DNA from 4 places in the Streptomyces sp. NPDC015127 genome. Region 3 is predicted to be linked to each of the others. Evidence: riboswitches for the same ligand, from Rfam matches in the RefSeq annotation. Region 3 holds a riboswitch; each other region holds the start of a gene.
The links. A riboswitch is a leader RNA that binds a small molecule or an ion and turns the genes downstream of it on or off. The one in region 3 is predicted to bind cobalamin.
Positions count from the first base shown of each region.

Region 1: linked by a shared signal. The riboswitch ahead of ACF08N_RS00095 (FecCD family ABC transporter permease) and the one ahead of ACF08N_RS35045 (energy-coupling factor ABC transporter permease) in region 3 are both predicted to bind cobalamin.
Region 2: linked by a shared signal. The riboswitch ahead of ACF08N_RS32815 (cobalamin biosynthesis protein) and the one ahead of ACF08N_RS35045 (energy-coupling factor ABC transporter permease) in region 3 are both predicted to bind cobalamin.
Region 4: linked by a shared signal. The riboswitch ahead of ACF08N_RS18475 (ribonucleoside-diphosphate reductase subunit alpha) and the one ahead of ACF08N_RS35045 (energy-coupling factor ABC transporter permease) in region 3 are both predicted to bind cobalamin.

Region 1 is NZ_JBIBVE010000001.1:13,110-20,375, reverse strand. Features, by position in the region: gene ACF08N_RS00110 (hypothetical protein) at 1-266, opposite strand, end outside; gene ACF08N_RS00105 (hypothetical protein) at 928-1,551, opposite strand; gene ACF08N_RS00100 (anion permease) at 1,570-2,568, opposite strand; cobalamin riboswitch at 3,135-3,268, shown strand; gene ACF08N_RS00095 (FecCD family ABC transporter permease) at 3,402-4,481, shown strand; gene ACF08N_RS00090 (ABC transporter ATP-binding protein) at 4,481-5,266, shown strand; gene ACF08N_RS00085 (ABC transporter substrate-binding protein) at 5,282-6,304, shown strand; gene ACF08N_RS00080 (XdhC family protein) at 6,223-6,693, opposite strand; partial or broken gene ACF08N_RS00075 (molybdopterin cofactor-binding domain-containing protein) at 6,690-7,266, opposite strand, start outside.
Region 2 is NZ_JBIBVE010000023.1:8,561-15,826, forward strand. Features, by position in the region: gene ACF08N_RS32795 (cobyrinate a,c-diamide synthase) at 1-423, opposite strand, end outside; gene cobO (cob(I)yrinic acid a,c-diamide adenosyltransferase) at 417-1,025, opposite strand; gene ACF08N_RS32805 (putative cobaltochelatase) at 1,026-3,056, opposite strand; gene ACF08N_RS32810 (cobyric acid synthase) at 3,247-4,779, opposite strand; gene ACF08N_RS32815 (cobalamin biosynthesis protein) at 4,776-5,726, opposite strand; cobalamin riboswitch at 5,816-5,951, opposite strand; gene ACF08N_RS32820 (hypothetical protein) at 6,107-6,328, opposite strand; gene ACF08N_RS32825 (anion permease) at 6,341-7,266, opposite strand, start outside.
Region 3 is NZ_JBIBVE010000031.1:975-8,240, reverse strand. Features, by position in the region: gene ACF08N_RS35080 (SulP family inorganic anion transporter) at 1-598, shown strand, start outside; gene ACF08N_RS35075 (MarR family winged helix-turn-helix transcriptional regulator) at 855-1,349, opposite strand; partial or broken gene ACF08N_RS35070 (LLM class flavin-dependent oxidoreductase) at 1,443-2,134, shown strand; gene ACF08N_RS35065 (DoxX family protein) at 2,279-2,656, shown strand; gene dhaK (dihydroxyacetone kinase subunit DhaK) at 3,009-4,001, shown strand; gene dhaL (dihydroxyacetone kinase subunit DhaL) at 4,053-4,664, shown strand; gene ACF08N_RS35050 (PTS-dependent dihydroxyacetone kinase phosphotransferase subunit DhaM) at 4,664-5,077, shown strand; cobalamin riboswitch at 5,179-5,376, shown strand; gene ACF08N_RS35045 (energy-coupling factor ABC transporter permease) at 5,405-6,094, shown strand; gene ACF08N_RS35040 (energy-coupling factor ABC transporter substrate-binding protein) at 6,091-6,489, shown strand; gene cbiQ (cobalt ECF transporter T component CbiQ) at 6,496-7,245, shown strand; gene ACF08N_RS35030 (energy-coupling factor ABC transporter ATP-binding protein) at 7,242-7,266, shown strand, end outside.
Region 4 is NZ_JBIBVE010000008.1:340,632-347,897, forward strand. Features, by position in the region: gene ACF08N_RS18450 (sugar ABC transporter substrate-binding protein) at 1-492, opposite strand, end outside; gene ACF08N_RS18455 (GntR family transcriptional regulator) at 974-1,741, shown strand; gene ACF08N_RS18460 (DUF3311 domain-containing protein) at 2,069-2,350, shown strand; gene mctP (monocarboxylate uptake permease MctP) at 2,347-3,981, shown strand; gene ACF08N_RS18470 (GNAT family N-acetyltransferase) at 4,066-4,566, shown strand; cobalamin riboswitch at 4,602-4,745, shown strand; gene ACF08N_RS18475 (ribonucleoside-diphosphate reductase subunit alpha) at 4,885-7,266, shown strand, end outside.

The DNA of each region.
Region 1 (7,266 bases), on a different contig from region 3:
CGCTGCTCGTCAGGTGGGAAGTGGTCACGGAATAGGCGACGTGGAGGAGTAACGCACCACGTGCCCAAGACCGTTGCCGCCCATTTCCGCTCGGAGTCGACGACTCGCAGGGCGGCAGCCGCCACCAGCTCCGGTCCCTCAACGTCGACCACCGCTCCGCGCCGATCGAGAACGCCCAGTAACTCGCGCCCCCGACGGAACGTCTCCCTGATCTGGTCACGTGCCTGCCGGTCCCGCCGCACGAGGTGGTGTGCCTCTTCGGTCACGTTGTGGTGCTCCATCGCAGCGGCAAGAAACTCGGCATAGGCATCCCGTCGTACTTGCCGACGCCATTGCACGTGGGTCGACCGGGCCTGCGACCTGCCGCTGAGATAGGCCGCCCCCAATGCGCCTCCAGCACCTAGCGCCGCTCCCGCTAGAGCAGCCCCCGCCCCCAACCACGCCACTGCGCCGGCATCCATGCCACCGATCATGCACCGAAACTCGGCGAGAGGTGCCGGTGCGACCACAGTTACGGGATAGCCCTTGAGCGCCGTCTACTGGATAAACCGGCCCGGGCAGCGCCTGTGCCTCATCGACATCGTTTGGCTTGGCTGACAAGCCGGACAGCTGATAGGGCGGACCATTGCCGTATTCGGAGTCGGCTGGCTCGTCGGCCAGCTCCTGTGCGGATGGCTCTCCGACCGACTCGGCCGACGCGCCACCCTGATCGGCACGATGCTCGCGGCCAGAGCCGCCCTGCCCGTGCTCGCTGCCGCCGAGTCGACCGCCGCTGTCGTCGCCGTCGTCGCCGTCGTCGCCGTCGTCGCAACAGCGTTCGTGGTGGACGTCGTGTACGACGCCATGTCGGAGCCCGTCACGTGGTTCCCGGCCGGGAGCTGCCGGCTGTCCATGGCCTGGATTCGGCCCGGCTTCGCAGGCCGGGATTCATCCGCGCTGCGAGGAGCTCTCCGAGTGGGTCGGTGCCTGTTCCCTGGTGGTTCGGACCCGGGCCTCGGTCACGGCCCGGTGAAGGAGCCGGGACAGGCGCTGGTCGGCGTCGGGGGCGGTGAGCAGGACGCGGAGGGCGTGTTCGAAGTGGTGGTGGCCGGGGCCGTGCCACCACAGCGTGTCGGCGATGCGGGCCGGTGTCGTCGAGGTACGGGCTCGGGCGAGCCGCTGGGCCCGGGCGTGACAGGCCGCGCTGCGGCATTTCAGGCGCCGAGAGTCGGGCCGCACGCGGCGGGCGGCGTCCACGACCGTGCCCACCAGCAGCGGACCGTAGGTGCGGTCGGCGGGGTCCGCGTTGGCGAGATCGGCGGCCAGCGGCCACAGGGCCTGGCGGGTGGTGTCGTCGACGACGTCGTTGACCGCACGGGCGAGCGCGGCGAGTACCGGATGGGTGCCGGGCGGGCGGTCGGTGAAGCGGCCGGTGGCCAGCAAGGAGGCCGCCTCCATCAGGCAGGCGCCGTCGTCGGGGTGCAGATGGGCGAAGCGGGCTGGCACGGGGAGGCCGTCGGGGAGTCCGGCGCGTGGTGGCCTGCCCGACGTGGGAGTGGGTGGGGTGGGCATCGTGGGCCTCCGCTGAGGTCACAGGCCAGTGATGGCTTGCAGGATCAGGTAGAGGGCAGCGGCGGGCAGACCGGCTCCGGGGAAGGTGAGGATCCACGCGGTGCCGATGGAACGGGCCACCTGCCAGCGCACGGCCTTGATGCGCCGGGTCGCGCCGGCGCCCAGGATGGCCGCGGTGATCGTCTGGGTGGTGGAGATCGGGGCCTTGAAGACGAACGCGGTGGTGTAGAGGACGGCCGTGGCGGCGGTCTCGGCGGCGAAGCCGCGCGGCGGGTCGAGGTGGACGATTCGTCGGCCGAGGGTGGTGATGATGCGGCGTCCGCCGCTGTAGGTGCCGGCGGCCATAGCCGCGGCGACGGCCGCGATCACCCAAAGGGGTACGGAGAAGTCGTCCTGCCATCCGGCCGTGACCATGGCGAGGACGATGACGCCCATGGTCTTCTGCGCGTCCTGCAGCCCGTGTCCGAGACCCATGGCGGCGGCTGAGATGGTCTGCGCGATGCGGAAGCGGCGGGTGACGGGGCGCGGAGCGGAGCGGCGGAACGTCCACAGGATGATCGTGTGCAGTGTGTAGCCGAGGGCCACGCCGACCAGCGGGGACAGCAGCATGGGCAGCAGGACCTTGTCCACAATGCCGGTCCAGTGCACGGTGGCGGAGGCGGCGAGGGCGGCACCGACCAGTCCGCCGATCAGGGCGTGGGACGACGAGGTCGGCAGCCCCCGCCACCAGGTGAAGATGTTCCAGCCGATCGCGCCGATGAGCGCGCACATCACCAGCAGCAGGCCCGACAGTTCCTCAGGTGCACCGATGATGCCGCTGCCGACGGTCTTGGCTACCTCGGTGCCCAGGAAGGCGCCGAGGAAGTTCATCACGGCGGCCATGGCCAGGGCGATCCGGGGCGTGAGGGCCCGGGTGGAGATGGAGGTGGCAATCGCGTTCGCGGCGTCGTGGAAGCCGTTGGTGAAGTCGAACGTCAGCCCCACGATGATGATCAGCACCACCAGAGTGAGCTCCATGGCCGGATCACCTTTCGCCACGCACACGGTCCCGGACGGCCGCACGCGCCCTCGCCCTGTCTCCATCCTGCCGCGAAACCGCCGCGGGTACCGGGCACGGACACGCGACACGCACACGGCCGATGAAGGTCGCTCTGCTCGGACCGGAACGGCCGGCTGGTATACCAACCACGGCGCCGGGTGCGGCACCGTGGAACGGGCTTACTCCACTGTTCGACAGCCAGCTCGCAGGAACGGACGGTGAGCACTTCGCGCCGGCCCTGCACCTGACTTCGTGGAACGCCGCGGCGAACACCTGCGACGACGCGTACAGCTCCCGGCACATCCCGGGGCCCCTGAGTGCCCTGCCCGGAGAACAGGAACGCGACCTTGTGGCCGCTCATCGCGGCACCCCGCACCACGGAGGGCGAGTCCTCGCCGCGGGCCGGCGCGTCCAGGCCGCAAGCCGCTCCGCCGGGTCGCCGGCGAGGACGACACCCCGGTGCCCGAACGCAGACCGGGCCGTGGCCGGCGACAGCCCGACCTGCGCGGCGGTCAGCTCCGGCCGCTCCCGTACGAAGCCCCGCAGCGGGTACACGCTATGCTGCAAGCGCCCCGCGGGGGAAGTCCGGTCGAAGTCCGGCGCTGACCCGCAACGGTAGGCGGAGCCCAACACGTGGCTCCGTAAGCCCGATTACCCGCGGTGGTGAAGGCTCCTGTCAATTCGCCGTGGACTGCGAGAGGGTGCTGCACAGGGCGCCCCGCGTCCCGGGCCGCTCCTTTGCTCACGTGGGCGCACGGCCTGAGGCGAAGGCGATCCGCCCGTGGCCACACCCCTGGAATGCGAACATGCGGTGCCACGACCCACGGCCCTCACCGTGACCGGCCCCGCGCCGTCCAAGCGCGTGTCATTGCCGCTCCTCCTTTCCGCCCTGTGCGCCGCGCTCGTGCTCTCCATCGTCTGCGGGGCGGGGATGGGGGCGTCGGGGCTGTCGTGGGGCGAGGTGCTGCGTCATCTGTGGGCCGGGCTGACCGGCGGATCCATATCCCATGACGAAGTCCCGGCGTACACCATCGTGTGGGAACTGCGCTTTCCGCGAGCCGTGCTGGCCGCGGTCGTCGGGGCCGGTCTGTCGGCCGTCGGCGTCGCCGTGCAGGCCATGGTCCGCAACGCCCTCGCCGACCCGTTCGTCCTCGGTATCTCCTCGGGCGCGGCCGTCGGCGCCAATGCTGTCCTCCTCTTCGGAGCCTTCGGCGCTCTCGGTCTGTGGGCCCTGTCCACGGCGGCGTTCCTCTCCGCGCTGCTCGCCATGACGCTGGTGTACGCGATCGCCCGAACCGCTGGTGGTCTGACCCCGCTGCGGCTCGTCCTGACGGGCACCGCGATGTACTACGGCTTCTCGGCCGTCACCACGTCCATGGTGTTCGCGGCCGAACGCGGCGAGGCGGCCCGCTCCGCGATGATGTGGCTGCTCGGCAGCCTCGGCGGAGCCAACTGGGCCTCCGTGCCGATCGCCGCGGGAGCCGTGCTCGCCGGCCTCGCCCACCTCACTGTGTCGGCGCGCCGCCTGAACGCCCTCGCGATGGGTGACGAGACCGCGGCCGCCCTCGGGGTGGACGCGGGGAGGCTGCGCAAGGAGCTGTTCCTGGTCTGTGCCGCCGTCACAGGGGCCGTGGTCGCGGTGAGCGGTGCGATCGGTTTCGTCGGTCTGATGGTTCCGCACGCCGCACGAATGCTGGTCGGCGCGGACCATCGCCGGCTGCTGGCCGTCGCCCCACTCGCGGGCGCCGTCCTGCTGATCTGGGTGGACATCCTGTCGCGCGTGGTGCTCGCGCCCGTCGAGCTGCCGGTGGGCGTGCTGACCGCCGTCATCGGCGTGCCGTGCTTCGTCCTGCTGATGCGCCGCCGCTCCTACACCTTCGGAGGTGCCTGATGCGGATCGACATAGACGCACTGACGGTCGAGATCGCCGGCGCGCGGCTGGTGAGTGAGGCCACGCTACGCGCGGCGGACGGACAGGTCGTCGGGCTCGTCGGGCCCAACGGCAGCGGCAAATCAACGCTGTTGCGCTGCGTCTACCGGGCCCTGCGTCCCTCGACCGGCACGGTCCGGCTCGGCGGTGAGGATCTGCACTCCCTGAGCGCGCGCGAAGGCGCCCGTCGGCTGGCCGCCCTGCCCCAGGAAGCGGTCACCGAGTTCGACTTCACGGTCGCCGAGGTCGTGGCGATGGGGCGGCTGCCGCACCAGCGGTCGGTGGCCCGGACCACCGACGAAGACCGGAAGGCGTGCGAGTCCGCGCTGGTGAGGGTCGGCGCCGGCCATCTCGCCGACCGTGGCTTCCTCACCCTCTCCGGCGGCGAGAAGCAGCGGGTCCTGATCGCCCGCGCGCTCGCGCAGCAGCCGAGCGTACTGGTGCTCGACGAGCCGACCAACCACCTCGACATCGCCCAGCAGTTGGAAGTGCTGGCTCTGGTGCGCGGCAGTGGGCTGACCGTGCTCACCGCGCTGCACGACCTCAACCTCGCCGCGCTCCACTGCGACCTGCTCCACGTCATCGACAGCGGCCGGATCGTCGCCTCCGGCGCTCCGCACGACGTGCTCACGCCCGAATTGCTGGCCGAGGTCTTCGGCGTACGGGCGCACCGTGTACCGCATCCGGAGTCCGGCGCCGTGCAGCTGCTCTTCGACCGTCTCCTGCCCACTCAGCCCGCTTCATGAGGAGCCATGGCCATCATGCCGAATCTCGTACGCCCCTTTGCACTCGCACTCGCCACCGCCCTGGTGCTCACCGGATGCGGCGCGGAGGTCACCTCTCAGGACGAGGAGGGGGGTGGTGACAAGGCACGCGGCGGCCACTATCCGGTGACCATCGAGAACTGCGGCCAGAAGAAGAGCTACGACAAGGCGCCACAGCGCGTGGTCACCAATGACGTCGGCATCACCGAAATCATGTTCGCGCTCGGACTCGAGGACCGTATGGCGGGCTATGTGATGCCCGATGACAGGGGCGATCTCACATCCGTTCCCTGGAAGGACGCTTACCAGAAGACGAAGTGGCTCTCGAAGAAGACGATCAACAAAGAGCTGGTCCTCGATGCACGCGCCGATCTGGTCTTCGCGGGCTGGAACTACGGCTTCAACGAGGGGGAGGGCTTCAGTCCCGCCGAGCTGGAGAAGGTGGGCATCGACTCGTATGTGCTGAGCGAATCGTGCCGCAACGGGCAGGGAAAGGCACGCGGGGTGATGCCGCCGCTCGAAGCGCTGTACACCGATCTGCGGAACCTGGGAAAGATCTTCGACGTCGAGGACCGTGCCGAGGCCTTCATCGCGGACTTCCGGAAGCAAGTGGCCGCAGCGCAGGCGAAGGCCCTGAAGGGCGCTGACCGTCCGCGCGTCTTCCTCTTCGACGACGGGCAGGACAAGCCGCTGACCTCGGGTCTGTACGCCGGGCCGCACGACATCATCACCAAGGCGGGTGGCGATCACGTGATGAAGGACCTCGAGGACAGCTGGGCGACGGTGGGCTGGGAGACCGTGGTCGAGCGAGACCCCGAGGTGATCGTGATCAACGATTACGGAGACACCACCGCGGACCAGAAGCGGAAGTTTCTGAAGTCCTACCCCCCGCTCGCCGGCGTCTCGGCAATCAAGAACGACCGGATCGTCGTCCTCGACTACGCGGAGCTGGTGGAAAGCCCGCGCAATCCCGCGGCCATCGCCTCACTTGCCGCGGACCTGAGGAAATTCGCCTCGTGACCTGACCGGCAGAGGGCCCGGTCTCGTCTGACGCGTACGACATTGCCGTCGCGGGTGCCGACCAGGCCGACGCCGTCGGTGATGGTTCGCTCTCCGCGGCCTCCTCGCGGGCCGCCCACGACCTGGGCCACCGCGGCTGGCCGGCCCGCCACCACCTCGGCCAGGGCTGCGGTGAGGTGGGGCTGCACCGCGGGGTCCACCCGCTGTGTCAGGATCTCGATCTCGCCACCGCAGGTCAGGCCCACGGCGAAGGCGTCGGAGTCCGAGTAGCCGAAGCGCGTCAGTACCGGAGCACCGCCCGATTCGAGCGTTTCCCGGCACAGTTCGTAGACCGCTGCCTCCGCGCAGCCGCCGGAGACGCTGCCGATCACGTCGCCGTCCGCGCTCACCGTGAGGGCGGTGCCGGGGGCAGAGGTGCGCTGCCGCTGACGTCGACGACGGTGGCGAGGGCGAGGGGACGGGCTTCCCGGCACCAGGCGTACAGCGTTTCCGCGATGTTCAGCATGGACGGGTCTTCCTGACAGGCCCTGGTGTGCCCTGCGTGGCGGGGGGCGGCTGCCACACCGAGCTGGACGATTTCGCCGATGCCCTCGACGCCGATGGGGTCGGCCTCGTAGTCCTCGCCGTCGAGGTAGATGGCTTTGAGGTCGGGGATGTCGGTGTTGACGGGGACGAGGTAGTTGGCCAGGTCGGCGTTCACGATCGGGCCGTCGCGGTGGTCGATGACCCCGTGCTCCAGCAGGGCCTGCCCGATGCCGCCTACCATGCGGCCGAGGGCCTGGCTGTCGGCGAGCTTGGGGCTGATGACCCGGCCCACGTCGTACACGCCGAGCCGAGTGCGCCGAGGACCGGTGGGACTCTTCGGGAGCGTAGGAGCCGAGCGTGTCGAGGTGGGTGCGGTTGTCGCGGGCCGGCAGCCGCTGGTACGTCTCTCCGCGCCCGGGGTTGTCCTTCACGTGCAG
Region 2 (7,266 bases), on a different contig from region 3:
CGGGTCCCACGACGCGAACCCGTGCACCAGCGCCGCCACCGACCGCGACTGCGACGACGCGTCCACCACCAGCACCACGGGTGCCCGCAGCAGCTTCGCGACCTGTGCCGTCGACGCCAGTTCGCCCTGGCCCGCGGCGCCGTCGTACAGGCCCATCACGCCTTCGACGACGGCCAGTTCGCAGCCGCGCGCGCCGTGCGCGAAGAGCGGTGCGATCAGCTCCGTGCCGCACAGGTACGCGTCGAGGTTGCGCCCCGGCCGCCCGGTGGCCAGCGCGTGGTAGCCGGGGTCGATGTAGTCCGGGCCGACCTTGTGCGGCGAGACCGCGAGACCACGGTCGGCAAACGCGGCCATCAGCCCCGTCGCCACCGTGGTCTTGCCCGCGCCGGAGGACGGCGCGGCGATGACGAGACGTGCTACCACTCGATGCCCCGCTGGCCCTTCTGCCCGACGTCCATCGGGTGCTTGACCTTCGACATGTCGGTCACCAGATCGGCGAAGTCGATCAGCTTCTGCGGGGCGTTGCGGCCGGTGATCACCACGTGCTGGGTGCCGGGCCGCTCGCGCAGCACCTCGACGACCTCGTCCGTGTCGATCCAGCCCCAGTGCATCGGGTAGGCGAACTCGTCGAGCACGTACAGCTTGTACGTCTGCGCGGCCAGATCCCGCTTGACCTGCTCCCAGCCCTCGCGGGCCTTGTCCTCGTTGGACAGCTCGCCCTCGGCGGTGGGGCGCTGGATCCACGACCAGCCCTCGCCCATCTTGTGCCAGGCGACCGTGCCGCCCTCGCCGCTCGCACCGAGCACCTTGAGCGCGTTCTCCTCGCCGACCTTCCACTTGGCCGACTTCACGAACTGGAAGACCCCCACCGGCCAGCCCTGGTTCCAGGCCCGCAGCGCGAGTCCGAACGCGGCGGTCGACTTGCCCTTGCCGATGCCCGTGTGGACGAAAACGAGCGGACGGTTGCGGCGCTGACGGGTGGTGAGTCCGTCGTCCGGTACGACGGACGGCTGTCCCTGCGGCATTTACGCGGCCCTTCTGCTGATGGCGTGTACGTTGCGAACGTCCTTGACGAGCCCGGCGATCGAGTCGGCGCGCAGTTCGTCGAGCGTGACGGCGGTGCCGCCGAGTTCGCCGGCGAGGGTGCCGGCCAGACCGAGCCGTACGTATCCGGACTCGCAGTCCACGACGACCGATGCCGTGCCCTCGGCGGCGTGCAGCCGCGCGGCGCGCAGCGCGAGCGCGAACGCGTCGCCCGCACCCCGTGCCGTGGCGCGGCCGTCCGTCACCACGACGAGCAGCGGGCGGCGCGAGGGGTCGCGCAGGCGCTCGACGCGCAGCACCTCGTGCGCCTTCAGCAGGCCCGCAGCCAGCGGCGTACGCCCGCCCGTCGGCAGCTGCTCCAGCCGGGCCGCGGCCGCGTCCACCGACGACGTGGGCGGCAGCACCAGCTCCGCGTCCTTCCCGCGGAACGTGATCAGGCCGACCTTGTCACGCCGCTGGTAGGCGTCGAGCAGCAGAGACAGGACCGCGCCCTTGACCGCGCTCATCCGCTGCCGGGCCGCCATGGAGCCCGAGGCGTCCACCGCGAACAGCACGAGGTTCCCCTCACGTCCCTCGCGGGTCGCCTGCCGCAGATCGTCGCGGCGCACCACCAGGCCGGGACCGCTGCGTCCGCGAGCGCGCTGATGGGGCGCCGCGGCCTGCACAGTGGCAGTGAGGTGCAGTTTCGTGAGCGTGCCCCGGGGGCGCCGGGACCCGGTCGTCCGCCCGTGCTCGGTCCGCGCCCGGGACCTGCGGCCCGCCGCGCCCTCACCGAGCCCGGGCACACTGAGCGTCTTGGTGCGGAACGGCTCGGAGGCCCGTACGGGCTGCTGCTCACCGCGTCCGGCACCGGGGGCCGGTGCGGGCTGCGGGTCCGCCTCGGCCGGCTCGGACGGCGCGTCCGGGCCCTGGCCCTGAGGGGGCACCCCGCCGCCGGGGCCGCCGCCGTCAGGACCGGAGCCGGGGTCCGGGTCCGGGTCGGGGTCAGGGTCGGGCTCGTCGTCGCGGAACTGCTCCAGGGTCTCGTCGAGCTTGTCCTCGTCGAGGCCCGGAGCGTCGAAGGGATTGCGCCGCCGGCGGTGCGGCAGTGCGAGCAGCGCGGCCTGGCGCACATCGTCGGTGGTGACCTCGTCGCGCCCCGCCCAGGCCGCCAGGGCCGTCGCGGTGCGCGCCATCACGATGTCCGCGCGCATGCCGTCCACCTCGAACGCCGCGCACGTGGCCGCGATCTGACGCAGCACCGCGTCGCCCAGGACCACGCGCGGCAGCAGCTCCCGCGCCGCCACGACACGCTCCCGCAGCGCCGTCTCCTCGTCCGCCCAGCGGGCAGTGAAACCCGCAGGGTCGTCGTCGTACGCCAGCCTGCGCCGTACGACTTCCACCCGCTGGTCCGGGTCCCGGGAGGCGGCGACCTCCACCGTGAGGCCGAAGCGGTCCAGCAACTGCGGCCGCAGTTCGCCCTCTTCGGGGTTCATCGTGCCGACGAGCAGGAAGCGCGAGGCGTGCCGTACGGAGACGCCTTCGCGCTCGACGTACGAGGCGCCCATGGCGGCCGCGTCCAGCAGCAGGTCGATCAGGTGGTCGTGGAGCAGATTCACCTCGTCGACGTACAGGATCCCGCGGTGCGCGTCGGCGAGCAGTCCCGGCTCGAAGGCCTTCACGCCCTCGGCGAGGGCCCGTTCGATGTCGAGTGCGCCGACGAGCCGGTCCTCGGAGGCGCCGACGGGCAGTTCGACCATGCGCGCGGGGCGCCGCGTCCCCGAGTCGTCCTCATGCGTCCCGTCCGGGCAGGCCGGGTCCGGCGCCGCGGGCGCGCAGGAGAAACGGCATCCGGCGACGACGTCGACGTCCGGCAGGAGCGACGCGAGCGCACGGACCGCAGTCGACTTGGCGGTCCCTTTCTCCCCGCGCACGAGCACGCCGCCGACCGCCGGACTGACCGCGTTGAGCAGCAGCGCCAGCCGCAGATCGTCCATCCCGACGACCGCGGTGAACGGATAGGAGGTGCTCATCCGTCGATCACTCCTTGGCTGGGGCCGGGCAGAGGGAGCCTCGCCGGCGATTGAGGCGCGGGGGTACGGGGGCAGAGCCCCCGAAACGGGGTCCGGGGCGGGGCCCCGGTTCGGGAGGTGGGGGTCCCCCCACGCCGCCAGGCGTAGGGGGAGGGGCAGGGAACAAGCGCACCGCAGGCGCCACCCGCGTTCACGGCGCACCCGGTGGGACGAACGGCAGTCCGGCCGGCGGGCCCTGTTCGATCAGCCGCAGCAGCGCGTCCGTGTCCGCGTGCTCCTCGATCAGATCGCCGAGCCGGTCCAGCTGCTCCTCGCGCAGCGTGCCGAAGCTCGTGTCCGGCGCCGGCACGAACCGGCGGCCCGCCTGCGCGGCGACCTCCCGCAGGAACGCCCGGCGGAAGCCGTCGCTCTCCAGCGAGCCGTGCCAGTGCGTGCCCCACACGGACCCGACCCGGCAGCCGTCCAGGCTGTGTCCCTTGTCATCAGAGATGAACCCCTCCCCGCCCAGCACCTCGGCGACGCCGTGGTGGATCTCGTACCCCTCCACCCGCTCGCCGAGCGCCTCGCCGACGGGGCGCGCAAGGGTCTTCTCCCGCGCGAACCGCACGCGTACCGGCAGCAGCCCGAGCGCGTCGACCGCGCCCGCCTTCGACTCGACCTCGTCCTCGATGCGCTCCGACAGCGCCTGGTAGCCGCCGCAGATGCCGAGCACCGGCCTGCCCTCCGCCGCGCGGCGGACCAGGGCCTGCGCCAGCCCGCGCTCCCGCAGCCACGCCAGCGCCTTCACCGTGCCCCGCGTGCCGGGGACGACCGCCAGGTCGGCATCGGCCAGCTCCTCGGGCCGGTCCACGAACCGGACCACGACGCCCGGTTCGGCGGCGAGTGCGTCCACGTCGGTGAAGTTCGACATCAGCGGCACCGCGCACACCGCGACCCGCAGCAGGTCCTCGCCGACCGGCGGAGCGACGACCGACTCCCGGACCGCGCCGCGCAGGGAGACCCTCAGGCCGTCCTCCTCGTCGATGCCGAGCCCGTGCGCGTACGGCAGGACGCCGAACGTCCGCCGCCCCGTGAGCCCTCGCAGCATGTCGAGCCCGGGCTCCAGCAGGCTCACGTCACCGCGGAACTTGTTCACGAGATAGCCGGCGACGAGTGCCTGGTCCTCGGGCGCGAGCAGCGCCGTCGTCCCGAAGAACTGCGCGAACACCCCGCCGCGGTCGATGTCCCCGACCACCACCACGGGCAGCCGTCCGGCCCGCGCGATGCCCATGTTCACGATGTCCGTGCGCCGCAGGTTGATCTCGGCCGGACTGCCCGCCCCCTCGCAGATCACGGCGTCATACGTGCCCCGCAGCTCCTCCAGGCACGCCATCACCGGCTCGAACAGCTCGCGCTGCCGGTTCCCGTGATAGCCCCGCGCGCTCATCTCGCCGACGGGCCTGCCCATCAGGACGACCTGGCTGGAGCGGTCGCCGCCGGGCTTGAGCAGCACCGGGTTCATGAGCGCGGTCGGCTCCACTCGGGCCGCCTGCGCCTGCATCGCCTGGGCCCGCCCGATCTCCGCGCCCTCGCGCGTCACGAACGAGTTCAGGGACATGTTCTGCCCCTTGAAGGGCGCGACCTTCACTCCGCGCCGCACCAGCCACCGGCAGATGCCGGCGGTGACGACGCTCTTTCCCGCGTCCGACGTGGTCCCCGCGACCAGCAGTCCGCCGCCGCTCATGTACGCCTCCCCCTCATGGCCCCCAAGGCCAGTCGCGCGCCCGCGCACGCCACGAGCGCCAGCACGCCGATGCGCTGCGACAGCCGCACGGCCCGGTCGATGTCGCCGAACTCCACGGCCCGGCCCTCCCCGCCCAGCACGGGCCGGTGCTCGACCCGGCCCCCGTACGAGAGGGTCCCGCCCAGCCGTACCCCGAGCGCTCCGGCGAATGATGCCTCCACCGGGCCCGCGTTGGGGCTCGGGTGCTTCGCCGCGTCGGCACGCCACGCGCGTACCGCCCCCCGCGGGTCGGGGCCGGCGATCGCGGCGAGTACGGCGGTGAGCCGTGCGCCGGGCCAGCCCGCCACGTCGTCGAGACGGGCCGATGCCCAGCCGTAGCGACGGTGACGCGGCGACTTGTGGCCGACCATCGCGTCGAGCGTGTTCACCGCACGGAAGCCGACGAGACCGGGCACGCCCGCGACCGCGCCCCACACCAGCGCGCCGACGACGGCGTCCGAGGTGTTCTCGGCGACCGACTCGACGACGGCACGGGCGATCTGCTGTTCGTCCAGGGACTGCGGGTCACGCCCGCACAGATGGGGGAGCCGCGCGCGGGCCGCCTCGACGTCGCCGGCGGCCAGCGCCTCGCCGACGAGGCGCGCCTCCCGGCTCAGCGACGTGCCGCCGACGACCGCCCAGGTGGCGGCGGCGGTCAGGGCGACGGACGCGGCGGGGGAGCGGCGCACGGCGCGGGACGCGAGCGCGCCCAGAGCCACGGCGCCGCCGGCGCAGACAGCGGTGTGCAGGGCGCCCCGGCCCCGGTCGTCGCGCCACAGCAGGCGCTCGACGGCGGCCGCGGCACGCCCGAAGGCGGCGACGGGGTGTCCGCGGCGGGGGTCGCCGACGAGCCGGTCGACGACGAGGCCGACGGTGGCGCCGTACACGAATATCCGGTCGGCACGCACGGGGTCAGCGATCCCTGAAGTGGTGTCCGGCGGACAGCGCTGATCGGCAGCCAGGCATGGCGAGAGTCCTCACTCAGGGTCCGCGCCCTGGTTCGACGTGACCGGCGGCGAGAGTTCCTGGCTCCCCGGAGTGTTCGTCCGGGTGACAGTGGCGGGACCGCGCCGGATTCGCACCGGACTTCCTCTTCTGCCGCCGTAGATGGCCACGGCAGTCCACCACGCCCCGCGAACGCCCGTCAACTCACCCTTGACCTGCGGCGGGACAGTGTGCGAAGCCCCACACCCGGATGCGCCGAAGCCGGGCCGGAGGCACGCGAGGTGCCACCGGCCCGGCTCCGGGCGGGTCGCCGTCGTCGGCGGACGACAGCAGTCAGCGGGAGTCAGCTGACGATCAGATAGATGCCGTACGTCACGGCCGCGGCGCACAGGGCGAAGCAGGCGTAGGCGCCGGTGCGGACCATCGTGGCCGACCCGCCGTTCGCGGTCGCCGCCTCGTGCTTGGTCAGGCCGACGATGCCCAGGGTGAACAGGCCCACCAGGGCGACGGTGGCGAAGAGGCTCACGCCGAACACGGAGCCGAGAGCTGCCCAGTCGATCTTCATGCTGATGATTCCTTACACCGTGGCCGGACGGACCGGCTCGGGCTCGGCCGGGGCCGGGATGGTGGTCTTGAGGTCGCCCGCGGGCGGCGGGGTGACGGCCGCGATGGCGGTCGTGACGACGCCGGCGGGCTCCTGGTCCTCGACGTCGTTGACGTTGGTGTGGTCGACGACCTGGCGGCGGGAGACGAACCAGATCGCGGTGCAGGCCGCGACCAGGAAGACGGCGACGGCGGCGACGCCCCAGTCACCCTGCTGGGTGACGAACTCCGAGCCCGCGGCCACCAGACCGGCGGCCGGCAGGGTCAGGCCCCAGGCGACGAACATCCGGGTCGCGGTCGACCAGCGGACCACACCGCCCTTGCGGCCGAGGCCCGCGCCCATCACCGCGCCGGAGCACGAGTGGGTGGTCGACAGGGAGAAGCCGAGGTTGGACGAGGCGAGGATGACGCTCGCCGCGCCGGTCTGGGCGGCGAAGCCCTGCTGCGGCTGGAGGTCGGTCAGGCCCTTGCCCATGGTGCGGATGATGCGCCAGCCGCCGAGGTAGGTGCCGAGCGCGATGGCGACACCCGCGGAGACGATGACCCACAGGGGAGGGTTGGAACCCGGGGCGATGACGTTCCCCGCGACCAGGGCCAGGGTGATGATGCCCATCGTCTTCTGCGCGTCGTTGGTGCCGTGCGCCAGCGAGACGAGGCCGGCGGAGGCGATCTGACCGGCGCGGTAGCCCTTGGCGGTGGCCTTCGGGTCGGCGTTCCGGCCGATCTTGTACGTCAGCCGGGACGCGAGGAACGCGGCCAGACCGGCCACGAGCGGCGCGGCGACCGCGGGGATCAGCACCTTGGTGACGACGACGCCGCCGTTGACCGCGTCGAAACCGACGGAGGCGACGGTGGCGCCGATGAGGCCGCCCATCAGGGCGTGCGAGGAGCTGGAGGGGA
Region 3 (7,266 bases):
CACCCGCCTGTCCACGTTCCTCGCCGGCGCGTTCCTGATGGTGCTGTGCATCGTCTTCGGACCGGTCGTCTCCGACATCCCCATGGCCGCCCTGGTCGCCGTCATGGTCATGGTGTCGTTCGCGACGTTCGACTGGCACTCCATCGCCCCGAAGACCCTCAGGCGGATGCCCGCCGGCGAGATCGCCGTCATGGTGATCACCGTCGCCTGCGTCGTGGCCACGCACAACCTCGCGATCGGTGTCGTCGTCGGCTCCGTCACCGCCATGGTCGTCTTCGCGAAGCGTGTCGCGCACCTCGCCGAGGTCACCGCCGTGACCGACCCCGACGGCACGACGGTCGTCTACCGGGTCACCGGCGAGCTGTTCTTCGCCTCGTCCAACGACCTCGTCGGCCAGTTCGCCTACGCAACCGACCCGGACAAGGTCGTCATCGACCTGTCCGCCGCCCACATCTGGGACGCCTCATCTGTCGCCGCCCTCGACGCGATCGAGACCAAGTACGCCCAGCGCGGCAAGACAGTCGAGATCACGGGCCTGAACGACCCCAGCGCACAGATCCACGGCAAGCTCAGCGGCGAACTCGCAGCCAGCCACTGACGATCACCGCACGCACACCTCGGAGGACCCCCGCCCATCGGGCCGGGGTCCTCTGTTGTTCCCGGTGCTCGCACGCAGCGGCCCGCGCCGCCCGACTGGGCTACCAGCTCGTCGGGGTGGTCTCCGTCGGACTGGCGGCTCAGCCACCTCATGGGCGGCGCGATCGTCCCCGTCCTGCGCCGTACCGCCCCCGATCTTCCACGCACCTGGCGACTGCCCGCCATGGGCTGGTGCGCGCCCATCGGATGATCAGCGGTCATCCGGCGTCGGCGGTAGGCGACTCGGTGCTCGGGCGGCGCAGGTCGAGGTGGGTGCGCAGGGCAGCGGCGATGTCGCACGCGGCGGCGAGCTGGTCGGGTGACAAGGCGTCGATGAACAGCTCCCGGACGGCGCGCAGGTGCGGGACCGTGGCCGCTTTGAACGCCGTGGCCCCGGCGGGCGCCAGGACGATGTCCGCGCCGCGGCTGTCGGTGGCACTTGTCTCGCGGAGGATCAGCTCGCGTCGTTCCATGCGGCCCAAGTGATGGGACAGGCGGCTGCGTTCCCAGCCGATCACCACGGCCAGTTCGGAGGAGCGGAGTCGACCCTGCTCGGCCTCGCTCAGCGCGAGCAGGACGGCGTAGTCGCCCGGGGACAGACCCGTGTCGTCCTGTAGACGGGCGGCGAGCATCGTGCGCAGCGCCTCGGTGGTCTCGATGAATTCCCGCCAGGTGCGCAGCTCCTCGCGGGTGGGCAGCTTCCGTTCCGGCATGGCCACATCCCCTCGTACTTGACGTGTCAATCATATCGGGCCCATAGTTGAAAAATAAACGTTGACACGTCAATCACCTCGAAGGTGAGTGCCATGGAAGATCTCGTACTGGGCCTGGACACCTTCGGCGACATCCCGGCGGACGACTCCGGCGCGCCGGTCTCCCATGCCGCCGCGATCCGGCAGTTCGTCGAAGAGGCCGTGCTCGCCGACGAGCTCGGCGTCGACGTCATCGCCGTCGGGGAGCACCACCGCCCGGAGTACTCGATCTCCACCCCGGAGACCGTCCTGGCCGGCATCGCCGCCCGCACCTCGCGCATCACGCTCGCCTCCGGCGTGACCGTGCTGAGCTCCGACGACCGGTGCGCGTCTTCCAGCGCTTCGCCACGGTGGACGCGATCTCCCACGGCCGCGCCCAGGCGATCTTGGGACGAGGCTCGTTCACCGAGTCCTTCCCGCTGTTCGGCTACGACCTGAGCGACTACGACCTGCTGTTCGAGGAGAAGCTCGAGCTGTTCGTGAAGCTGCTGGACGAGGAGCCGGTCACCTGGAGCGGCACCACCCGCGCGGCCCTGGACAACGCCGAGGTGTTCCCCAAGACCGAATCCGGCCGCCTGGACACCTGGGTCGGCGTCGGCGGCTCCCCCCAGTCGGTCGTGCGCACCGCACGGCACGGCCTGCGCCTCATGCTCGCGATCATCGGCGGTTCCCCCGGGCGCTTCGGGCCCTACATCGACCTGTACCGGCGGGCCGCCGACCAGCTCGGCACGCACCCCCACGCCGTGGTGCCCGCAGACGCGTTGGCCGGCCCCGACTCCGGCCGCATGCTCGCCCGAGTCCGCGCCACCACCCGATAACACCCCTCACTGACCCACCATCACGCCCACCCCATGCAGCGCGTCATCGCGCACCGAGCAGTCAGGAAAAACATGAACGTCGTTCTGTGGATCACCGCCGGCGCGCTGGCCGTCCTCTTCGTCGGCGCCGGCGCGGCGAAGCTGTTGCAGCCGAAGGAAAAGCTGGCCGCCGGCCCCAACATGGCCTGGGCCGAGCCGTTCTCCCCCGGCGCGATCAAGCTGATCGGCCTCGCCGAGGTCCTCGCCGCGATCGGCCTGATCCTTCCCGCCCTGCTGGACGTCGCCCCCGTCCTCGTCCCGCTGGCCGCCACCGGGCTGATACTGCTGATGATCGGCGCCATTACCGTGCACGCCCGCCGGCAGGAGAACCAGACCCTCGTCATGAACGTGATCCTGCTCGTCCTGGCAGCCGTCGTCGCCTGGGGCCGCTTCGGCCCCCACGCCTTCTGAACCGAGCGACCAACCGGCGACGACGCGCACGATCGTGCGCGTCGTCGCCGTTACCGGGAGTCCGTGCCGCCCTGCGGCACGGACTCCCGTACGTCACGGCCAACGTGTGCCGGCCAACGTGACCTTCGCTGCCGCAAGGTCGATACTGCCGAAACAGGAATCCACCCGACTCGCTTCCGACACGGCCAGACCTGACGAACCGTCACCACAACCGGCATCGCGTCGGCATCAGTACCGCCACCGCCCGCTCCCGACGACATGGACCGCCGAGACCGACACCTGCCCACACCACATCTGACCTGCTGAAACGCAGGTCAGGGGCATCATCTGCCAGCGACACCAGGAGGTACCGATGAAAATGCTGATCAACGTCCCGGAGACCGTCGTCGCGGACGCGCTGCGCGGGATGGCCGCCGCGTATCCCGAGCTCAATGTCGACGTGGACAACCGTGTGATCCTCCGGCGGGACGCGCCGGTCGCCGGCAAGGTGGCGCTCGTCTCCGGAGGCGGTTCGGGGCACGAGCCGCTGCACGGCGGGTTCGTCGGGCCGGGGATGCTGGACGCGGCCTGTCCGGGTGAGGTGTTCACCAGCCCCGTGCCCGATCAGATGGTGCGGGCCGCCGCCGCTGTCGAGAGCGGTGAGGGCGTGCTGTTCGTCGTGAAGAACTACACCGGCGACGTACTCAATTTCCAGATGGCCGCGGAGCTCGCCGAGGACGAGGGCGTGCGGCTCGCCACCGTGCTGGTCGACGACGACGTCGCCGTGACGGACAGCCTGTACACGGCAGGCCGGCGCGGGACGGGTGCGACTCTGTTCGTGGAGAAGATCGCGGGCGCGGCCGCCGAGGAGGGCGCCCCGCTGGAGCGGGTCGAGGCCCTCGCCCGGCAGGTGAACGCCTCCTCCCGCAGTTTCGGCGTCGCGCTGAGCGCCTGCAGCACTCCCGCCAAGGGCGGCCCCACCTTCGATCTGCCGCCGGGCGAGCTGGAGTTGGGCGTCGGCATCCACGGCGAGCCGGGCCGGGAGCGGCGCGCGATGATGACGGCGCGGGAGATCGCGGACTTCGCCGTGGGCGCGGTCCTCGACGACCTGCGCCCGACCGGCCCGGTGATCGCGCTCGTCAACGGGATGGGCGGCACACCCCTGCTGGAGCTGTACGGGTTCAACGCCGAGGTGCAGCGGGTGCTCACCGAGCGCGATGTCGCCGTGGCCCGCACGCTCGTCGGCAACTACGTGACCTCGCTCGACATGGCCGGCTGCTCGGTGACGCTGTGCCAGGTCGACGAGGAGCTGCTGCGGCTGTGGGACGCGCCGGTGCAGACGCCCGCCCTGCGGTGGGGACGCTGAGCATCCGGCCCCGCCCCCTTTGGAACCGAACACCCGACCCGAGGAGTTCTCGTGCTCGACGCCGCATTCTTCCGCCGCTGGCTGACGACCGCCGCCGCGGCCGTGGACCGTGAGGCCGACCGTCTGACCGAGCTGGACTCCGCGATCGGCGACGCCGATCACGGCAGCAATCTCCAGCGCGGGTTCGCGGCCGTCGTCGCGGCCCTGGACAAGGAGCCGCCGGCGGCTCCCGGAGCCGTACTGGTCCTCGCCGGGCGGCAGTTGATCTCGTCGGTCGGCGGGGCCTCCGGGCCGCTGTACGGGACGCTGCTGCGGCGTACCGGCAAGGCGCTCGGCGACGACGCCGAGGTGAGCGCGGCGCAGCTGGCCGAGGCGCTGCGCGCGGGTGTCGCGGCCGTGGCGCAGCTGGGGGGCGCGAAGGCGGGCGACAAGACGATGCTGGACGCCCTGGAGCCCGCGGTGGCGGCGCTCGGCGACAGCACGGACTCGTTCGCCGCGGCCCGTGCGGCGGCCGAGCAGGGGGCGCTGGCGACGGTGCCGTTGCAGGCGCGCAAGGGCAGGGCCAGTTATCTCGGCGAGCGCAGCATCGGGCACCAGGACCCGGGGGCGACGTCGTCGGCGCTGCTCGTGGCCGCGCTCGCCGAGACGGCGGAGGCGGCCTGATGAGCGACGACGCCAAGCGGGTCGGGATCGTGCTGGTGTCGCACAGCGCGGACGTGGCGCGCTCGGTCGCGGCGCTGGCCGGCGGGCTCGCGGGCGGCGGGGAGCTCGCTCCGGTCGCCGCGGCGGGCGGTACGCCGGACGGCGGGCTCGGCACCAGCTCCGAGCTCGTCTCGGCCGCGGCGGCGGAGGTGGACCGCGGCGTGGGCGTGGCCGTGCTGGTCGATCTGGGCAGCGCCGTGCTGACCGTGAAGGCCCTCATCGCCGAGGGCGACGAACTGCCCGACGGCACCCGCCTGGTGGATGCCCCGTTCGTCGAGGGCGCGGTGGCGGCGGTGGTGACCGCGTCGGCCGGGGGCGACCTGGACGCGGTGGAGGCCGCGGCATCGGAGGCGTACGGCTACCGCAAGGAATAAGAAGTGACGGAAGAGGCTCGTGCGGCCGGGTGTGGTGAACGGCTCACCCGGCCGCGGGCCGATGCACCCGTGCGCGGCTTGTGATGTCGCTGGTCGGCGCACTACTGTCACGGAGCCTTGGTGTTCGGGAAACCGGTGAAGTACCGGTGCGGCCCTCGCCACTGTGATCGGGAAGTCCGGCTCCACCCCCTCAGGGGAAGTCACTGGGCCACCGCGGGAGACCGCGGTGCCTGGGAAGGCGGAGTCACGGGCGGCATGACCCGTCAGCCAGGAGACCGGCCAGGGCGCGTTGTCCATCCACGAGGTGCTGGAGAGGGTCTCCCGACCATGCATATAGCCGAGGGGTATCTGCCCCCGTTGCACGCCGCCGCCTGGGGCGTCGCGTCCGCCCCGTTCGTCGTCCACGGTGTACGCGCCCTGACCCGCGAGGTCAAGGCCCATCCCGAGTCCACTCTGCTGCTGGGCGCCTCCGGTGCCTTCACGTTCGTGCTGTCCGCCCTGAAGATCCCGTCGGTGACGGGCAGCTGCTCGCATCCGACCGGTACGGGGCTCGGCGCGATCCTGTTCCGGCCGCCGATCATGGCGGTGCTCGGCACGATCACCCTGCTGTTCCAGGCTTTGTTGCTGGCGCACGGCGGCCTCACCACGCTCGGCGCCAACGTGTTCTCCCTGGCGATCGTCGGCCCGTGGGCCGGTTACGGGGTCTACCGCCTGCTGCGGCGCTCGGGCGTGCCGCTGATGGTGGCCGTGTTCTTCGGCGCGTTCGTGGCCGACCTGTCGACATACTGCGTGACCAGCGTGCAGCTCGCGCTGGCCTTCCCCGACCCGAGCAGCGGATTCGCGGGCGCCCTCGCCAAGTTCGGAGGCATCTTCGCGGTCACGCAGATCCCCCTGGCGGTCAGCGAGGGGCTGCTCACCGTGCTGGTGATGCGGCTGCTGAGCCAGTCCAGCAAGGGCGACCTGGCGCGCCTCGGTGTGCTGGTCCCGGGTGCGAAGAAGGAGGCCGTGGTCCGATGAGCCGTAACGCGAGGATCAATACGCTGCTGTTGCTGGCCGTGGCGGCGCTGGCCGTCCTGCCGCTCGTGCTGGGACTCGGCGACCACAAGGAGCAGCCGTTCAGCGGTGCCGACGGCGAGGCGGAGACGGCGATCACCGAGCTGGAACCGGACTACGAGCCGTGGTTCTCCCCGCTGTACGAGCCGCCGTCGGGCGAGATCGAGTCGGCGCTGTTCGCGCTCCAGGCCGCGATCGGCGCGGGGGTGCTGGCCTACTACTTCGGCCTGCGCAGGGGGCGCAGGCAGGGTGAGGAGCGGGCAGCCGCGCGCGTCGGCGGTCCCTCGGACGGGTCCGCCGGCGAGACGACCGGGGCCGCTGCCGACGACGGGGACACGCCCGCCGCGAAGCTGCCGTAGCCGCCGGTGCTGCCGATCGACGCGGCGGCGCACAGCAGTCGCTGGCGCCGCCGCCATCCCTGTGAGAAGGCCGTGCTCGGGCTCGGGCTGACGGTGACCGCCGTCTGCCTGCCGCCCTGGCCCGGCGCCGTTCTCGTGGCGGCTGCCACCCTCGCCGTGCTGCTCGGCCCCGCCGGGGTCGCGCCCCGGCAGCTGTGGCGGGCCTTCCGTATCCCCCTCGGGTTCTGTGTCACCGGCGCCCTGCCGCTGCTGTTCGCCGTGGGCGGCGCGTCGGGTCCGGTGGCGTTCGCGCCCGACGGGCCCGAGCACGCCGCCGCGTTGCTGCTGCGGACGTCGGCGGCGTCGCTCGGCGTGTTGCTGTTCGCGTTCACCACGCCGGTGTCCGACGTCCTGCCCCGGCTGGTGCGAGCGGGCGTGCCGCCTGCCGTGGTGGACGTCGCGCTGGTGATGTACCGGCTCAGTTTCCTGCTGCTGGACGCGATGTCCCGTGTCCGGCAGGCGCAGGCGGCCCGTCTCGGTCACACGAGCCGGGCTGCGGCGTGGCGCTCGCTGGCGGGGCTGGGGGCGACCGCGTTCGTCCGCGCCTTCGACCGGGCGGGTCGGCTGCAGGCGGGGCTCGCCGGACGCGGCTACGACGGCACGTTGCGGGTTCTCGTGCCGCGGGCGTCCGTCTCGCGCCCCTTCCTCGCCGCCGTGGCCGTGCTGCTGGCCGGCATCGTGCTGCTCACCTATCTGCTGGAAAGGTTCGTCCTGTGATCGTTGAGCTCGTCGACGCCG
Region 4 (7,266 bases), on a different contig from region 3:
CGCCTTGAACATGTCCTTGTTGTAGATGGCCACGCGCGCACCGGCGTAGTACGGCACGCAGTACTGCTTGCCCTCGTAGGTGCAGGTGTCCTTGAGGCCGCCGATCCAGGTGTCCGAGTTCTCGTACTTCTTCGGGTCGATCTCGCCGAGGGCGCCGTTGAGGATGTACGTCATCGTCTCGGTGTTGCCGAGCTCGACCACGTCCGGGAACTTGTCGCCGGAGAGCGCGGCGTCGAGCTTCTTGGTCTTGTCCGCCCACTGCTGGTACTGGACGTTGACCTTCACGCCCGGGTACTTGGCGTTGAACTGGGCGTTGACGTCCTTCACCAGCTCGGGCCACGTGGACTGCGCGTCGACCATCAGCCAGACGGTCAGCGTCTCCTTGCGGTCCTTCGGGTTCTTGGCCGACTCGGCCCCGCCGTCCGAGCCGCACGCCGCGACCGACGCCATCATGGCCGCCACACCCACCGCTGCTACGAGATTGCGCTTCACGCCACCCTCCTCAAGGGATGCAAGAGTCCCCCCCACCACCCGGGAGTCGCGCAGCACTTGACGGTGGCGCGCCGGATTCTGCCCTGGGGCCGGGATCTGATCTTTAATGGTTTAGACCAGTACCGGGAGCTTGGCCTAGACCTTTAGGGGTGTCAAGGGTGTATAAGAAGGGCAGTCGGGTCCGTTATCGGACCGACACCTGAGGGAGGGCGACGACCCGTGACCGGTCCGTGCCACCATGTGAGCCGCTAGGTCCTGTCCGGTCGATCAGGCCGGATCAGCGAGCGGGGTCTGGTGCGTGCGATCGCAAGGCGGAGGATTGAGTCGACGCGGAGCGTCGGCGAATGACGACAACGCAGCGAGCGTGCGCACCAGGGCACGCGAGCCCGGCAAGATCGGCCGGACAGGGCCTGGGTCCGGACAGGGCCTGGAGACGGAGGAGCCGGTGACGGCAGGAGCGCAGCAGTCGGGAAGGCGGGTCATGACCACGGACGGGGCCGGCACCGAAGCCGAGAGCGGGGCAGCAGGCACCCGTACCGCGCGCGTGCCCAAGTACTACCGGCTGAAGCGGCACTTGCTCGACATGACCGAGACACTGCCGCCCGGCACCCCGGTGCCGCCTGAGCGCACACTCGCCGCCGAGTTCGACACGTCCCGCACGACCGTGCGGCAGGCGCTCCAGGAGCTCGTCGTCGAGGGGCGGCTGGAGCGCATCCAGGGCAAGGGCACCTTCGTCGCCAAGCCCAAGGTCTCCCAGGCGCTCCAGCTCACCTCGTACACCGAGGACATGCGGGCCCAGGGCCTGGAACCCACGTCCCAGCTGCTGGACATCGGGTACGTCACAGCCGACGACACCCTCGCCGGGCTGCTCGACATCTCGACGGGCGGGCGGGTGCTGCGCATCGAGCGCCTGCGGCTGGCCAGCGGCGAGCCCATGGCGATCGAGACCACGCACCTGTCGGCCAAGCGCTTCCCCGCGCTGCGCCGCTCGCTCGTCAAGTACACCTCGCTCTACACCGCCCTCGCGGAGGTCTACGACGTCCATCTCGCCGAGGCCGAGGAGACGATCGAGACGTCGCTCGCCACGCCGCGCGAGGCGGGCCTGCTCGGCACGGACGTGGGCCTGCCGATGCTGATGCTCTCGCGCCACTCGCTGGACGCCCAGGGCGAACCGGTGGAGTGGGTGCGCTCGGTGTACCGCGGCGACCGCTACAAGTTCGTGGCGAGGCTCAAGCGGCCGAACGACTGACGCGGACCCCAGGCCCGGAACCGGCCGGGGGTCCGGGGGTTGCCCCCGGGAAAGCACAGCGTGGCGAGGCTCAAGCGGCCGAACGACTGAGGCGGACCCCCGGACCCGGAACCGGCCCGCGTCGCGGTCCGGGCGGGCCCGTAGTCCCTCACCTGACAGGGTGTCCGGCATGGCGTCGCAGCGGGTTGCGACGCCATGTCATGTTTTGCGCAGCCGTGGCGTGAAGTCGTTGCCGTACCGATATGCGGACGGGGGGTGACGAGGCTCGGACGGCTCGCCTACATTTCCTGCGCATTACACAGGTGACCAGTGAGGGGACGGAGCCGCATGTCAGCAGTGCCCGAGGCACCGGACGCGCCTGAAGCGCCCGAAGCGAAACAACCGGTCGTCACACCGGTGCGCGTGATCATCGCCCTCTGCCTCTTCGCGCCGTTCGTGGCGATGCTCTGGGTCGGTTCCTACGCGAAGGTCGAGCCGACGTTCATCGGCATGCCGTTCTTCTACTGGTACCAGATGCTCTGGGTCCTGGTGTCGACAGCGCTGACGATGATCGCTTACAAGCTGTGGCAGCGTGACCAGCGCTCACGCAAGGGGGGTGCGTCCCGATGAAGGACGGCGTCAACGGCGTCGCACTCGGCGTCTTCATCTTCTTCTTCGTGGCCGTGACGGTCATGGGCTTCCTGGCCGCGCGCTGGCGCAAGGCCGAGAACGAGAACAGCCTCGACGAATGGGGCCTCGGCGGCAGATCGTTCGGCACCTGGGTGACCTGGTTCCTGCTCGGCGGCGACCTGTACACCGCGTACACCTTCGTCGCCGTTCCGGCGGCCATCTACGCGGCGGGCGCGGCCGGCTTCTTCGCCGTGCCCTACACGATCCTCGTCTACCCGCTGATCTTCACCTTCCTGCCGCGCCTGTGGTCGGTGTCGCACAAGCACGGCTACGTCACGACCTCGGACTTCGTCCGCGGACGCTTCGGCTCCAAGGGCCTGTCCCTGGCGGTCGCCGTCACCGGCATCCTCGCCACCATGCCGTACATCGCCCTCCAGCTGGTCGGCATCCAGGCCGTGCTCGACGTCATGGGCGTCGGCGGCGGCGAGGACACCAACTGGTTCATCAAGGACCTGCCGCTGCTGATCGCCTTCGGTGTGCTCGCGGCCTACACGTACTCCTCCGGCCTGCGCGCCCCGGCGCTCATCGCCTTCGTCAAGGACACGCTGATCTACATCGTCATCGCGGTGGCGATCATCTACATCCCGATCAAGCTGGGCGGCTTCGACGACATCTTCGCCAAGGCCGGCGAGGCGTACAGCCAGATCAACCCGGCGACCGACAAGCCGCGCGGTGCGCTGGTGCCCGGCGAGATGGGCCAGTGGGGCTACGCCACGCTGGCGCTCGGCTCGGCGCTCGCGCTGTTCATGTACCCGCACTCCATCACGGCGACGCTGTCCTCGCGCAGCCGTGAGGTGATCCGCCGCAACACCACGATCCTGCCGCTGTACTCGCTGATGCTGGGCCTGCTGGCGCTGCTCGGCTTCATGGCGATCGCGGCGGGTGTGAAGGTGACCAACGGTCAGCTGGCCATTCCGCAGCTGTTCGAGAACATGTTCCCGGACTGGTTCGCGGGCGTCGCGTTCGCCGCGATCGGCATCGGCGCGCTGGTCCCCGCGGCCATCATGTCGATCGCCGCGGCCAACCTGTTCACCCGGAACATCTACAAGGACTTCCTCAAGCCCGACGCGACCCCGGCACAGGAGACCAAGGTCTCCAAGCTGGTCTCGCTGCTGGTCAAGGTCGGTGCCCTGGTCTTCGTCCTCACCATGGACAAGACCGTGGCGATCAACTTCCAGCTGCTGGGCGGCATCTGGATCCTGCAGACGTTCCCGGCCCTGGTGGGCGGCCTGTTCACCCGCTGGTTCCACCGCTGGGCGCTCATCGCCGGCTGGGCGGTCGGCATGATCTACGGCACGGCCGCCGCGTACGGCGTGGCGAGCCCGACCCAGAAGCACTTCGGCGGCTCGTCGGCCGAGATCCCCGGCATCGGCGAGATCGGCTACATCGGCCTCACCGCGTTCGTGCTGAACCTCGTCGTCACCGTGGTGCTCACCGTCGTCCTCAGGGCGGCCAAGGCCCCCGACGGCGTCGACGAGACCAGCCCGTCCGACTACACGGCGGACGCGGGCGACCCGGGCGTCAAGGTGGAGCTCCCGCCGGCCACGGCGGGCGCTCCCGGCGGTCACTGACCCGTTCCCGGCCGAAGGGCCGCCGCATCTCCCGCCCGGGAAATGCGGCGGCCCTTCGCCGTGCTCTGATGCACACTGCCGGGCATGGACATCACGATCAGGCGCATCGAACCGGGAGAGTACGAGGAGCTCGGTGAGCTGACCGCGCAGGCGTATCTGCGCGGCGGGCTGCTCGAGTTCGGCGAGGACGACCCGTACCTTCGGGTGCTGAGGGATGTGGCGGGCCGTGCCGCGGGCACGGAGGTGTACGTGGCCGTGGGCGGTTCGGGCACGCTGTTCGGCGGGGTGGCGTTCGTCCCCTCCGGCGGTCCGTACGCCGATGTCGCCGGCCCCGGCGAGGCCGAGTTCCGCACGCTGGCGGTCGCCGAGGCGGCGCGCGGCCGCGGGGCGGGCGAGGCACTGGTGCGCGCCTGTGTGGAGCGGGCGCGGACCGTGCCCGGATGCCGGCGCGTGGTCCTGTCGACCCAGCCCGCGATGCACGCGGCACACCGGATATACGAACGGCTGGGCTTCGTCCGCACCCCGGAGCGGGACTGGAGCCCGGTCCCGAACCTGACGCTGCTGACGTACGCACTCGACCTCTGATCCTGCGGGACACAACATGTGGGGGGTGCGCCAACTCTCGGCCCCCACATGTATGCTCGTGCTCGCTGTCGCCGCAGGGGAATCCGGTGCGAATCCGGAACTGTCCCGCAACGGTGTGATCCGGTGCGCTTTGCCGTATCCGACAAGTCCGAGGACCTGCCGACGGTGCACCCGGCTCGACCGAACCGGGTGCCGAGACGTCCGGGCCTCGCGGTTGGGCCGGTGGACGCCGTGCACCGTGCTGCCCGTGAGCGGGCCCGCCCCTGCATCGGCCCCCGCCTCCCCGCCGGCCCAGAGCCGAGCGAGGGAGAGCACCACATGACCATCGCGCCAGCCGATCCGGCTTCAGGTATCGCGGAACAGACCACCGACGGCCCCGGCACCGCCCACCCGTCTCCCACCACCGCCCTCAACGGAGGCCCTTCGGGCCGCGGATCTGATCTGCTGCGGACCCTCACGGACCTGACGGCCGATCTGCCCGACGCCGACCCCGGCCGGGTCGCCGCCGCCGCGCTGCGCGGGCGGCACGCCGGGTCGGACGAGGCCGAACTGCGCGCCCTCGCCACCGACGCCGCCGCCGGTCTGATCTCCGAGGACCCGGTCTACTCCCGTCTCGCCGCCCGGCTGCTGACCCGCACGATCGCGGACGAGGCGGCCGGCCAGGGCGCCGTGGCGTTCTCCGCCTCCGTCGCCGTCGGGCACCGCGAGGGCCTGATCTCCGACCGCACGGCCGCCTTCGTGGCGCTGCACGCGGACCGGCTGGACGCGCTCGTCGACCCGGCCGCGGACGACCGGTTCGGCTACTTCGGTCTGCGCACGCTCTACAGCCGCTATCTGCTGCGCCACCCGCTGAGCCGTCAGGTCGTCGAGACGCCGCAGCACTTCATGCTGCGCGTCGCCTGCGGCCTCGCCGAGGACGACACCGTCCGCGCGGTGGACGAGGTCGCCGACCTGTACGGCCTGATGAGCCGGCTCGACTACCTCCCCTCCTCCCCCACGCTCTTCAACTCCGGCACCCGCCACCCGCAGATGTCGTCCTGCTACCTGCTGGACTCGCCGCTCGACGAGCTCGACTCGATCTACGACCGCTACCACCAGGTGGCGCGGCTGTCCAAGCACGCGGGCGGCATCGGGCTCTCGTACTCCCGTATCCGCGCCCGCGGTTCGCTGATCCGCGGCACCAACGGGCACTCGAACGGCATCGTCCCGTTCCTCAAGACGCTCGACGCCTCGGTCGCCGCCGTGAACCAGGGCGGCCGGCGCAAGGGCGCCGCGGCGATCTATCTGGAGACGTGGCACGCGGACATCGAGGAGTTCCTGGAGCTGCGCGACAACACCGGCGAGGACGCCCGGCGTACGCACAACCTCAACCTGGCGCACTGGATCCCCGACGAGTTCATGCGGCGCGTCGAGGCCGGCTCCGACTGGTCGCTGTTCTCGCCGGCCGACGTGCCCGAGCTGGTCGACCTGTGGGGCGAGGAGTTCGACGCCGCCTACCGCAGGGCCGAGGCGGCGGGCCTGGCCCGCAAGACGATCCCGGCGCGCGACCTGTACGGCCGCATGATGCGCACCCTCGCCCAGACCGGCAACGGCTGGATGACCTTCAAGGACGCCTCGAACCGTACGGCGAACCAGACCGCGGAGCCCGGCCACACGGTCCACTCCTCCAACCTCTGCACGGAGATCCTGGAGGTCACCGACGACGGCGAGACGGCCGTCTGCAACCTCGGCTCGGTGAACCTGGGCGCCTTCGTCGAGCAGGGGGCCGACGGCGGGGGGATTGCCTGGGAGCGGCTGGACGCCACCGTGCGCACCGCGGTCACCTTCCTCGACCGGGTCGTCGACATCAACTTCTACCCGACCGAGCAGGCCGGGCGCTCCAACGCCAAGTGGCGGCCCGTGGGCCTCGGGGCCATGGGCCTCCAGGACGTGTTCTTCAAGCTGCGGCTGCCCTTCGACTCGCCCGAGGCCCGGGCGCTGTCCACCCGCATCGCCGAGCGCATCATGCTCGCCGCGTACGAGGCGTCCTGCGACCTCGCCGAGCGCCGCGGTCCGCTGCCGGCCTGGGAGAAGACCCGCACCGCCCGCGGTGTCCTGCACCCGGACCACTACGACGTGGAGCTGAACTGGCCGGAGCGCTGGGAGGCGCTGCGCGCCCGCATCGCCGAGGTCGGCATGCGCAACTCGCTCCTCCTCGCCATCGCGCCGACCGCGACGATCGCCTCGATCGCGGGCGTCTACGAGTGCATCGAGCCCCAGGTCTCCAACCTGTTCAAGCGCGAGACCCTGTCCGGCGAGTTCCTCCAGGTCAACTCCTACCTGGTGGACGAGCTGAAGCAGCTCGGCGTGTGGGACGCGCAGACCCGCGAGGCACTGCGCGAGTCCAGCGGCTCGGTGCAGGGCTTCGGCTGGATCCCGGCCGAGGTGCGCGAGCTGTACCGGACGGCGTGGGAGATCCCGCAGCGCGGCCTGATCGACATGGCGGCGGCCCGTACGCCGTTCCTGGACCAGTCCCAGTCGCTGAACCTGTTCCTGGAGACGCCGACGATCGGCAAGCTGTCGTCGATGTACGCGTACGCCTGGAAGCAGGGCCTGAAGACGACGTACTACCTGCGCTCGCGCCCGGCGACCCGTATCGCCCGTGCCGCGTCCGCCACCCCGATCCCCGTGCAGCAGGCCGCCGAACCCGACGCCGTCGCC